3 regions of the Streptomyces sp. NPDC026538 genome follow, and region 3 is predicted to be linked to each of the others. Evidence: riboswitches for the same ligand, from Rfam matches in the RefSeq annotation. Region 3 holds a riboswitch; each other region holds the start of a gene.

The links. Region 3 has a riboswitch for cobalamin ahead of nicT (Nickel transporter NicT). Riboswitches for the same ligand answer to the same signal wherever they lie in the genome.
Region 1: another riboswitch for cobalamin. It lies ahead of ACZ4N4_RS23150 (ribonucleoside-diphosphate reductase subunit alpha); the one in region 3 lies ahead of nicT (Nickel transporter NicT).
Region 2: another riboswitch for cobalamin. It lies ahead of ACZ4N4_RS00345 (cobalamin biosynthesis protein); the one in region 3 lies ahead of nicT (Nickel transporter NicT).

Annotation. Positions count from the first base shown of each region.
Region 1 is NZ_JBVHQG010000005.1:590,957-594,222, forward strand. Features, by position in the region: gene ACZ4N4_RS23150 (ribonucleoside-diphosphate reductase subunit alpha) at 1-1,904, opposite strand, end outside; cobalamin riboswitch at 2,030-2,154, opposite strand; gene ACZ4N4_RS23155 (GNAT family N-acetyltransferase) at 2,178-2,714, opposite strand; gene mctP (monocarboxylate uptake permease MctP) at 2,849-3,266, opposite strand, start outside.
Region 2 is NZ_JBVHQG010000001.1:65,134-68,399, reverse strand. Features, by position in the region: gene ACZ4N4_RS00350 (cobyric acid synthase) at 1-1,030, opposite strand, end outside; gene ACZ4N4_RS00345 (cobalamin biosynthesis protein) at 1,027-2,010, opposite strand; cobalamin riboswitch at 2,112-2,251, opposite strand; gene ACZ4N4_RS00340 (hypothetical protein) at 2,397-2,624, opposite strand; gene ACZ4N4_RS00335 (inorganic phosphate transporter) at 2,644-3,266, opposite strand, start outside.
Region 3 is NZ_JBVHQG010000002.1:1,226,718-1,229,983, forward strand. Features, by position in the region: gene ACZ4N4_RS12395 (hypothetical protein) at 72-287, shown strand; gene nicT (Nickel transporter NicT) at 401-1,507, opposite strand; cobalamin riboswitch at 1,536-1,744, opposite strand; gene ACZ4N4_RS12405 (ArsR/SmtB family transcription factor) at 1,826-2,188, shown strand; gene ACZ4N4_RS12410 (hypothetical protein) at 2,560-3,048, shown strand; gene ACZ4N4_RS12415 (ubiquitination-like system serine protease family protein) at 3,147-3,266, shown strand, end outside.

The DNA.
Region 1 (3,266 bases), on a different contig from region 3:
GAGACCTGTGGCTCGATGCACTCGTAGACACCGGCGATCGACGCGATGGTGGCGGTGGGCGCGATGGCGAGCAGCAGGCTGTTGCGCAGACCGGTCGTCGCGATCCGCGCGCGCAGCGCCGCCCAGCGCTCCGGCCAGCTGAACTCGACGCCGTAGTGGTCGGGGTGCAGCACACCCTGTGCCGTACGGGTCTTCTCCCAGGCCGGCAGCGGGCCGCCGCGCTCGGCGAGGTCGGCGGAGGCCTCGTACGCGGCGAGCATGATCCGCTCGGCGATCCGGGTGGAGAGCGCCTTGGCCTCGGCGGAGTCGAAGGGCAGCCGCAGCTTGAAGAAGACGTCCTGCAGGCCCATGGCACCGAGGCCCACGGGACGCCACTTGGAGTTGGAGCGGCCCGCCTGCTCGGTCGGGTAGAAGTTGATGTCGACGACCCGGTCGAGGAAGGTGACCGCGGTACGGACGGTCTCGTCCAGCCGCTCCCAGTCGATGTCACCGCTCGCCGTGTCCACGAACGCGCCGACGTTCACGGAGCCCAGGTTGCAGACCGCCGTCTCGCCGTCGTCCGTGACCTCCAGGATCTCCGTGCAGAGGTTGGAGGAGTGGACGACATGGCCAGGCGTGGCCGTCTGGTTCGCGGTCCGGTTCGCCGCGTCCTTGAAGGTCATCCAGCCGTTGCCGGTCTGCGCGAGGGTGCGCATCATCCGGCCGTACAGGTCACGGGCCGGGATGGTCTTGCGCGCGAGCCCATCGGCCTCGGCCTTGCGGTAGGCCGCGTCGAACGCGTCGCCCCACAGGTCCACCAGCTCCGGCACGTCGGCCGGGGAGAACAGGGACCACTGCCCGTCGGCGTTCACCCGGCGCATGAACTCGTCCGGGACCCAGTGCGCGAGGTTCAGGTTGTGCGTACGCCGGGCGTCCTCACCGGTGTTGTCGCGCAGCTCCAGGAACTCCTCGATGTCGGAGTGCCAGGTCTCCAGGTAGACCGCGGCCGCGCCCTTGCGCCGGCCGCCCTGGTTCACCGCGGCGACCGAGGCGTCGAGCGTCTTGAGGAACGGCACGATGCCGTTGGAGTGCCCGTTGGTGCCGCGGATCAGCGAACCGCGGGAGCGGATCCGGGAGAAGGAGAGACCGATGCCACCGGCGTGCTTCGAGAGCCGGGCCACCTGGTGGTACCGGTCGTAGATGGAGTCCAGCTCGTCCTTCGGGGAGTCGAGGAGATAGCAGGACGACATCTGGGGGTGCCGGGTGCCGGAGTTGAAGAGGGTGGGGGAGGAGGGGAGGTAGTCGAGGCGGCTCATGAGCCGGTAGAGCGCGGCGACCTCGTCCAGGGCGTGAGTGCCCGTCTTCGAATCAAGCACGGTGTCATCCGCGAGGCCGGCGGCGACCCGGAGCAGGAAGTGCTGGGGGGTCTCGATGACCTTGCGGGTGATCGGGTGCCGGAGCAGGTAACGGCTGTGCAGGGTGCGCAGTCCGAAGTAGCCGAAACGGTCGTCGGCGTCCGGGTCGACCAGGGCGTCCAGGCGGGCCGCGTGCAGGCGCGCGAACTCGGCGGTGCGGTCCGCGATGAGGCCCTCGCGGTGTCCGACGGCGACGGACTCGGTGAAGGACGTCACGCCCTGCGAGGCGGCCTCGGCACGGATCGAGATCGTCAGCAGCCGGGCGGCGAGCCGGGAGTAGGCGGGGTCCTCGGAGATGAGACCGGCCGCCGCCTCGGTGGCCAGCTCGCGCAACTCCGACTCGTCGGCCCGCGCGGACCGGCCGCGCAACGCGGCGGCGGCGACCCGGCCGGGGTCGGCGTCGGGGAGGTCGGCGGTCAGCCCGGTCAGGGTCCGCAGCAACGCGGTGCCGGGACCGTCCTCGTCCACAGAGATGGTCGCTGAAGCCGGTTCGGCTGGCGCGATGGTCACGTGGGGCTCTCCCTCGCTCGGCACGGGGCCTGGCGGAGGGCAGGAGGCAGCACACGAGCGCACGCACGCGTGTCGCGTCCCCGGCCCACTCCACGAGACCCGGACGTCAGAACACCCGGGCCGGACGGCCGGGCGTGCTGTCGGCAGGTCCTCGGACTGACGCTTGTGCACAGATGTGCGCAAGTACACCGTTGCGGGACAGTTCCGGATTCGCACCGGATTCCCCTGCGGCGACAGCGAGCATGAGCATACATCTAGTGCCGGGTCGCGGTGTCACCCCCACATGTTGTGTCGCGAACCGTCTCGCAGCGTCAACTCATAGGTGACGAGAGTGATGTCGTCCAGCTGCGGCAAGGGATTCCAGTCCCGCTCGGGTGTGCGGACGAAGCCGAGGCGTTCGTAGATCCGGTGGGCGGATTCCATGGTGCGCTGGGTCGACAGGACGACCTTCTCGCAGCCGTCCAGAGCGCGTGCGCGGTCGACGCAGGCGCGGACGAGCGCCTCGCCGGCCCCCTGGCCGCGGGCGGCCCGGTCGACGGCGAGCATCCGGATCTCGGCCTCTCCGGGGACGGCGAGGTCGGCCATCGGGCCGGGACCGGGGACGAACGTGACTCCGCCGAGGAGGGCGTTGCCGTTCACGGCGACGAGAACGGTGGCCGCGGCTGCCCGTTTCGCGACGTCCCTGAGTTCGGTGAGATAGGAATCGCTCTCGCCGAAGTCGAGGAGGCCGTCCCGGAGGTAGGCCTCAGCTGTCAGTTCGCCGAGGATGTCGTATTCCGTGGGTTGCGCTTCCCGGATCAGGATCGTCATGCGCGTGAGTGTGCACGACAGCGGGCCGCCGTTGTGCTTGATTTTCGGCGGCCCGCTGCGGTTTGTGGGTGGTTGCTCGCGCATACGCGGCGGAGCCGCATATTGATACAGCCCCGCGCTCCTGTCGGGGTGCTCTAGTGTGCGCCCTCCGCGACAGCCGGCGGGAGTTCGGCTTCCACTCCCGGGTCGCCCGCGTCCGCCGTGTAGTCCTCCGTCTTGGTCTCGTCGATGCCCTCGGGGGCCTTGAGGGCCTTCAGGACGAATGTCAGGACCACGGTCACCACCACGTTCATCACGAACGCCGTGAGGCCGATGTAGCCGATCTCGCCGATGCCCGGGATCTCCTTGGCCGAGCCGCCGAAGTGCTTCTGGGTGGGGGAGGCCACGCCGTACGCCGCGGCCGTGCCGTAGACCATGCCGACCGCCCAGCCCGCCAGCAGGGCCCAGCGGTGGAACCAGCGGGTGAACAGGCCGCCCACCAGGGCCGGGAAGGTCTGCAGGATCCAGATACCGCCCAGCAGCTGGAAGTTGATGGCGACCGTCTTGTCCATG
Region 2 (3,266 bases), on a different contig from region 3:
GCCCCCGCTCCCGCAGCCACTCCAGGGCCCGGACCGTCCCCCGGGTGCCCGGGATCACGACGAGATCGGCGTCGGCGAGTTCCTCGGGCCGGTCCACGAACCGCACCACGACACCCGGTTCGGCGGCCAGCGCGTCCACGTCCGTGAAGTTGGACATCAGGGGGATGGCGCAGACGGCGACCCGCAGGACGTCCGCGCCGACCGGCGGGGCCGTGTTCGACTCCCGGACGGTCCCGCGCAGCGAGACCCGCAGCCCGTCCTCCTCGTCGATCCCGAGCCCGTGCCGGAAGGGGAGCACGCCGTAGGTGTGCCGCCCGGTGAGGCCGTGCAGCATGTCGAGGCCGGGCTCCAGCAGGGAGACGTCGCCCCGGAACTTGTTGACGAGGAACCCGGCGACGAGGGCCTGGTCCTCCGGCGAGAGCAGGGCGACGGTGCCGAAGAAGGAGGCGAACACGCCCCCGCGGTCGATGTCGCCGACGACGAGCACCGGGATCCGCGCGTTGCGCGCGATCCCCATGTTCACGATGTCGGTCCGGCGCAGGTTGATCTCCGCCGGACTGCCCGCCCCCTCACAGATCACCGCGTCATACGTGCCCCGCAACTCGGCGAGACAGTCGAGCACGGTCCCGAGCAGCTGCTGCCGCCCGCCGTGCAGCCTCTTCCCGGGGGACACCACGTCTGATGGCGGCTGCGTCGCGGGCCCAGAGCCCCCGAAGAACCCGCGCGCACTCAGCTCACCGACCGGTTTCCCGAGCAGCACGACCTGGCTGCTCTGCTCGCCCCCCGGCTTGAGCAGCACGGGGTTCATCAGCGCGGTCGGCTCGACCCGGCAGGCCTGCGCCTGCATGGCCTGCGCCCGCCCGATCTCGGCGCCCTCGCGCGTGACGAAGGAGTTGAGGGACATGTTCTGCGCCTTGAACGGCGCGACCTTGACGCCCTGCCGCACCAGCCACCGGCAGATACCGGCGGTGACGACACTCTTGCCGGCGTCGGAGGTGGTACCGGCGACGAGGAGCCCGCCGCCGTTCACGACGCCCGTCCCGGCCGCCGTGCGGAGCGCTGTGCCGGGCGCCGTGCAAGCGCCCCCCGCAGCAGGGCCCCGGCCGCGCCGACCCCGAACGCCAGCCACCCCACCCGCCGTGACAACCGCACCGCCCGCTCGATGTCCGCGACTTCCACCGCACGCCCCTCCCCGTTCAGTACCGGCCGGTGCTCGACCCGGCCGCCGTATGACAAGGTCCCGCCGAGCCGTACCCCCAACGCCCCGGCGAACGACGCCTCCACCGGCCCGGCGTTGGGGCTCGGATGCTTCGCCGCGTCGGATCGCCAGGCCCGTACGGCCCCCTTGGTGTCCGCTCCGGCGACGGCGGCCAGTACGGCGGTGAGCCGTGCCCCCGGCCACCCCGCCACGTCGTCCAGCCGCGCCGAGGCCCACCCGTACCGCCGGTACCGGGCCGACTTGTGACCCACCATGGCGTCCAGGGTGTTGACGGCCCGGAACCCGAGCAGCCCCGGCACCCCGCCCACGGCCCCCCACACCAGCGCACCCACGACCGCGTCGCTCGTGTTCTCCGCGACGGACTCCACGACGGCCCGGGCGATCCCGTCGGCGTCCAGGGCCTGCGGATCCCGTCCGCACAGATGTGGCAGCCGGGCCCGGGCGGCCTCGACGTCCCCCGTCTCGAGGGCGCGCCCGATGACAGCGGCCTCGCGGGCGAGTGAAGTGCCCCCGACGACGGCCCAGGTGGCGGTCGCGGTGAGCGCGACGGAAGCGGCGGTGGACGGTCGTACGACCCGCTGGGCCAGGGCGCCCAGCGTCACGGCGCCGCCGGCGCAGACGGCGGTGTGCAGCGCGCCCCACCCGCGGTGGTCCCGCCACAGTGCCCGCTCAACGGCCCCGGCCGCCCGTCCGAACGCGGCGACCGGATGCCCGCGGCGCGGATCGCCGAGCAGCAGATCGCCGAGAAGGCCGGCGGCGGCGCCGTACGCGAAGACGCGACCGGCACCCATCGGCTCAGCCCGCCGCGGGGGCGGGAACGGGCCTGGTACTCAACCTCGAACGGCAGCCGCGCATGGCGATATGTCCTCACTCAGGGTGTCCACGCCCTGGTTCGACGAGACCGGCGGTGAGAGTTCCTGGCTCCCGGGGATTGCTACCCCGGTGACAGTGGCGGGACCGCGCCGGATTCACACCGGCTTCCTCTCTTGCCGCCGTACTTGGCTCCGGAAGTCCACCACGCCCCCGGAAGACCCGTCAACTTGCCGTTGACCTGCGAGGGGAGTGTGTGGGAAGGCCCACACCGGTGGTCCAGCGGGGCTCGTGGGACATGCCGAAGGCTCCTCCCGAGCGAGTCGGGGAGGAGCCTTGTCCGGCCGAGGTCAGGCCTTGGCCGGGATCAGGACTTGGCCACGATCAGATGGATGCCGTACGCCACCGCGGCCGCGCAGGCGGCGAAGCACAGGTAGGCGGCGGTCACGGCCAGGGCCGCGGAGTTGCCCTGGGCCACGGCGCGTTCGCGGGCGGAGAGGCCCTTGATGCCGAGGGTGAAGAGGGCCACCATGCCCACGGTGACCACGAGGCTGACGCCGAAGACGGAGCCGATGGCTGCCCAGTCGATGTTCATGTCGGTTCTTCCTCGGGGGTCAGACGGTCGCGGCCGGGTCGCTGGCGGCGACCGGCGCGGGTGACGGGGCGGGGGACGGGATCGTGGCGGTGAGGTCGTCGGCCACCGTGCCCGCGGGCGGCGGGGTCACGGCGGCCATCGCCGCGGTCACCACGCCGGCCGGCTCCGTGCCGTCGGTGTCGTTGACGTTGGCGCTGTCCACGACCTCGCGGCGGGAGAGCTTCCAGATCGTGGCGCTGGAGGCGACGAGGAAGACGGCGACGACCGCCGTGCCCCAGTCGCCGAGGTCCGTCACGGACTCGGCGAGCGCGCCGACGACCGCGGCCGCGGGGAGGGTGAGCACCCAGGCGATCATCATGCGGGTCGCGGTGGACCAGCGGACCGTGCCGCCCTTGCGGCCCAGGCCGGCGCCCATCACGGAACCGGAGACGACGTGCGTGGTGGAGAGGGAGAAGCCGAGGTGGGAGGAGGCCAGGATGGCGGTGGCCGCGCTGGTCTGGGCGGCGAAGCCCTGCTGCGGCTGGAGGTCGGTCAGGCCCTTGCCCATGGTGCGGATGATCCGCCAGCCGCCGATGGAGGTGCCGAGGGCGATGGCGAGTCCGGCGGAGAGGATGACCCAGGTGGGAGGGTTCGAGCCGGGGG
Region 3 (3,266 bases):
GCCCCCCGCGGCCATGCCGACCAGAAGCCGGCGCCGCACCCCTGTACCCACACCCACGGAGGCGGAGCAACATGACCGACATCAACGGACTCGAACCGCTGGCGACGTTCTGCGGCGAGTGCAACTGCGGCTGTCCCCAGCTCTTCGTCGACCCCGCCGCCCCGGCCGAGCAGCGGATCATCCTGACCGACGACTTCGGCCAGCGCGTCCAGATGAGCGCGGACCAGTTCTCCTCGATCGTCGCCGACGCCAAGGCGGGCAAGCTGGACGGCATCGCCACGCCGTGACATGACGCCGCCGCCGGTCGGCGCGCCGGCCGAGGTGGACCGGGACACACACGAAGCGGCGGGCCGGGAAGCGGCGCGGCACGGCTTCCCGGCCCGCGGACGATCCCTTGGTGTCAGCCGCTCTCCCCCAGGCGGGCCGCCCACTTCTGCTCCACCTTGGCCAGCCTCCAGTACGCCACCGCGGCGGCCCACACCACGACGAACAGACCGACGATCAGGTAGCCGACGTTGTCGAGGTCAAGGCCGGCGATCCAGTTGGTCACGGCGTCGCGCAGGTCGAGTTTCTCGTGCAGCACGCCCACGAGTTCGATCGTGCCGATCAGGAAGGCCACGGCGATGGACAGGCCGGTGATGGTGAGGTTGTAGAAGACCTTGCGAACCGGGTTCGAGAAGGCCCACTGGTAGGCGAAGTTCATGAAGGTGCCGTCGAGCGTGTCGAACAGGCTCATGCCCGCGGCGAACAGCAGGGGGAGGCAGAGGACGGCGTACCAGGGCAGGCCCGCCGCCGCACCCGATCCGGCCATCACCATCAGCGCGACCTCGGTCGCCGTGTCGAAGCCCAGGCCGAAGAGAAAGCCGAGCGGGTACATCTGGCCGGGGCGAGTGACGGACTTGGTGAGGCGGCCGAGGATCCGGTTCATGAACCCGCGGGAATCCAGATGCTGTTCGAGTTCCTTCTCATCGAACCTGCCCGCCCGCATGGCCCGGAACACCTTCAGAATGCCCATGAGGGCCACCAGGTTGAGCGCGGCGATGATGTAGAGGAACGAACCGGAGACGGTCGTACCGATGACGCCCAGCGTCTGGTGGGTGCTGGAGTCGTCGTTCACCAGCGTGCCGGCGATCTGGGCGCCGCCCGCCACCAGCGCCGCCATCGCGACCACCACACTGGAGTGCCCGAGCGCGAACCAGAAGCCCACCGACACCGGCCGCTTGCCGTCGGCCATCAGCTTGCGGGTGGTGTTGTCGATCGCGGCGATGTGGTCGGCGTCGAAGGCGTGCCGCATACCGAGCGTGTAGGCGGTGACGCCGAGCCCGATACCGAACGCCTTGGAGCCGATCTCGTAGTGCCCGGGGACGACGAGCAGGAAAAGGATCCCGAAGGCGACGACATGGAGGGCTGCGATCACCGCCATCAGCCCCACCGTCTTGACGGTGTCCTCGCGCCGCCAGCGAAAGGAAACAGAACTGGTCTCGGTCCCGGTTTCGGGCAGGGCCATCAGGTCACGCTCCAGCACCTCGTGGATCACTTCGTGAGATGCCGTGGCCGGTCTCCTGGCTTACGGGTGCCGCGTGCCCGTCCCGGCCTTCCCGTCCGCCAGCCGGCGGACAGTGACCGTACAACCCATGGGACGGAAACTCCCCGATCACAGTGGCGAGGGCCGCTCCGGCCTGAGCCCCCGAACCACGCAGGGCTGTCACCGGTCTTCCCGAACACCACGGCTCCCCAACGGTACGAGGACCACGTGGCCCTTGCATAACTGCGCAGCTACGCAGGTATGCAAGATCACATCGGAGCACCTGGGAAGATGGCTCGTATGCACCTCGTCCCCGCCGACCGTGCCGACCGCCGCACCATCGACGGCCACCGGGTCTGCGACGCGATCGCCGCTATCGGCGAACGCGACCATGTCCGCGCCTGGGCCGAGCGTTTCTCCCTGCTGGCCGACCCCGGACGCCTCGCCCTCCTGCTGGCCCTGCACCACACGGGCCCGCTCGCCGTCTCCGACCTCGCCGTCGCGACCGGCATGAACGACCCTGCCGTCTCCCAGGCCCTGCGCCTGCTGCGCGCCGCCGGCGTCGTGGCAGGTGAGAAGGAGGGCCGCGTGGTGCGCTACCGAGTCGTCGACCCGGTCACCGTCGACCTACTGAAACACTGCGCCACCGCCGACACCGACTGAGCGGCGCGCTTATCGACGCGGCGAGGCGCCGAGGCGCCGGCAATCGTCAGAGCACGGGCGGGAGCCGACCTGCGCGCCGCGAGGAACGACCAAAGCCCCCGGCATCGGATAGCACCACCACCACGCAAACTTGCTATCGCAACGGCAAGCGTCCCTGCTCCCACCGCACCGGAGAGCCGCCGCCTGGGAGAAATCTGGGAGAAGATCTTCTCCCAGAGCCACCCCGACACCACCCGAGACCGATCGCCACCGATGCCCTGACCTGCACATACACCAATACCGGCAGGCGCCGGACCTGCCTGCCCTTCATTCAGCACAACGCCTTCCGCGCACCCGGTGCACCCTCCGAAGAGGAACTGCAGGGGGCCCCAATGAAGGTCGACTACTACGCGGACCGCTACGGAAAGATGCGGACCGGCATCGTCCCGCATCCGATGTTCGTGGACGAGACGACCATCGAGGAATTGCGCGGGATGGACTTCGTGTTCCTCGCGCTCGACAAGGGGGTGATCAAGCGTCCGGTGGTCGGCCGGCTTGAGGAGTACGACATCCCGTTCATCGATGTGGGCATGGGCGTCCTCGTATGCGACACCTCCCTGACGGGACTGCTACGGGTAACCACCAGCGTTCCCGGCCAGCGCAGCCACGTACATGAGCGGCAGCGAATCCCCTTCGCCGACTCGGACGAGGACAACGCGTACGCCAGCAACATCCAAATCGCCGAGCTCAACGCCATGAACGCCTCGCTCGCCGTAGTGAGGTTCAAGAAGGTCTACGGTTTCTACGTTGACCTCGAGCACGAACACCACAGCGTCTACCAATTGGACGGAAACGTCCTCACCAACGAGGACACGGGGTGACTGACACCCGGATCACACATGTGTTCGTCGACTGCTTCCCCGAGCAGTTGGACCAGGGCATGGTGTACGTCTCCATCCGCTAAGCCCTGGTCACCCACCTGTGCGGCTGCGGCTGCGGGTACGAGGTCGTCACCCCCCTCGCGCCCCGGGAATGGAAGCTGACCTTCGACGGAGTCGCGATCTCCCTGCACCCCTCGATCGGGAACTGGAGCTTCCCG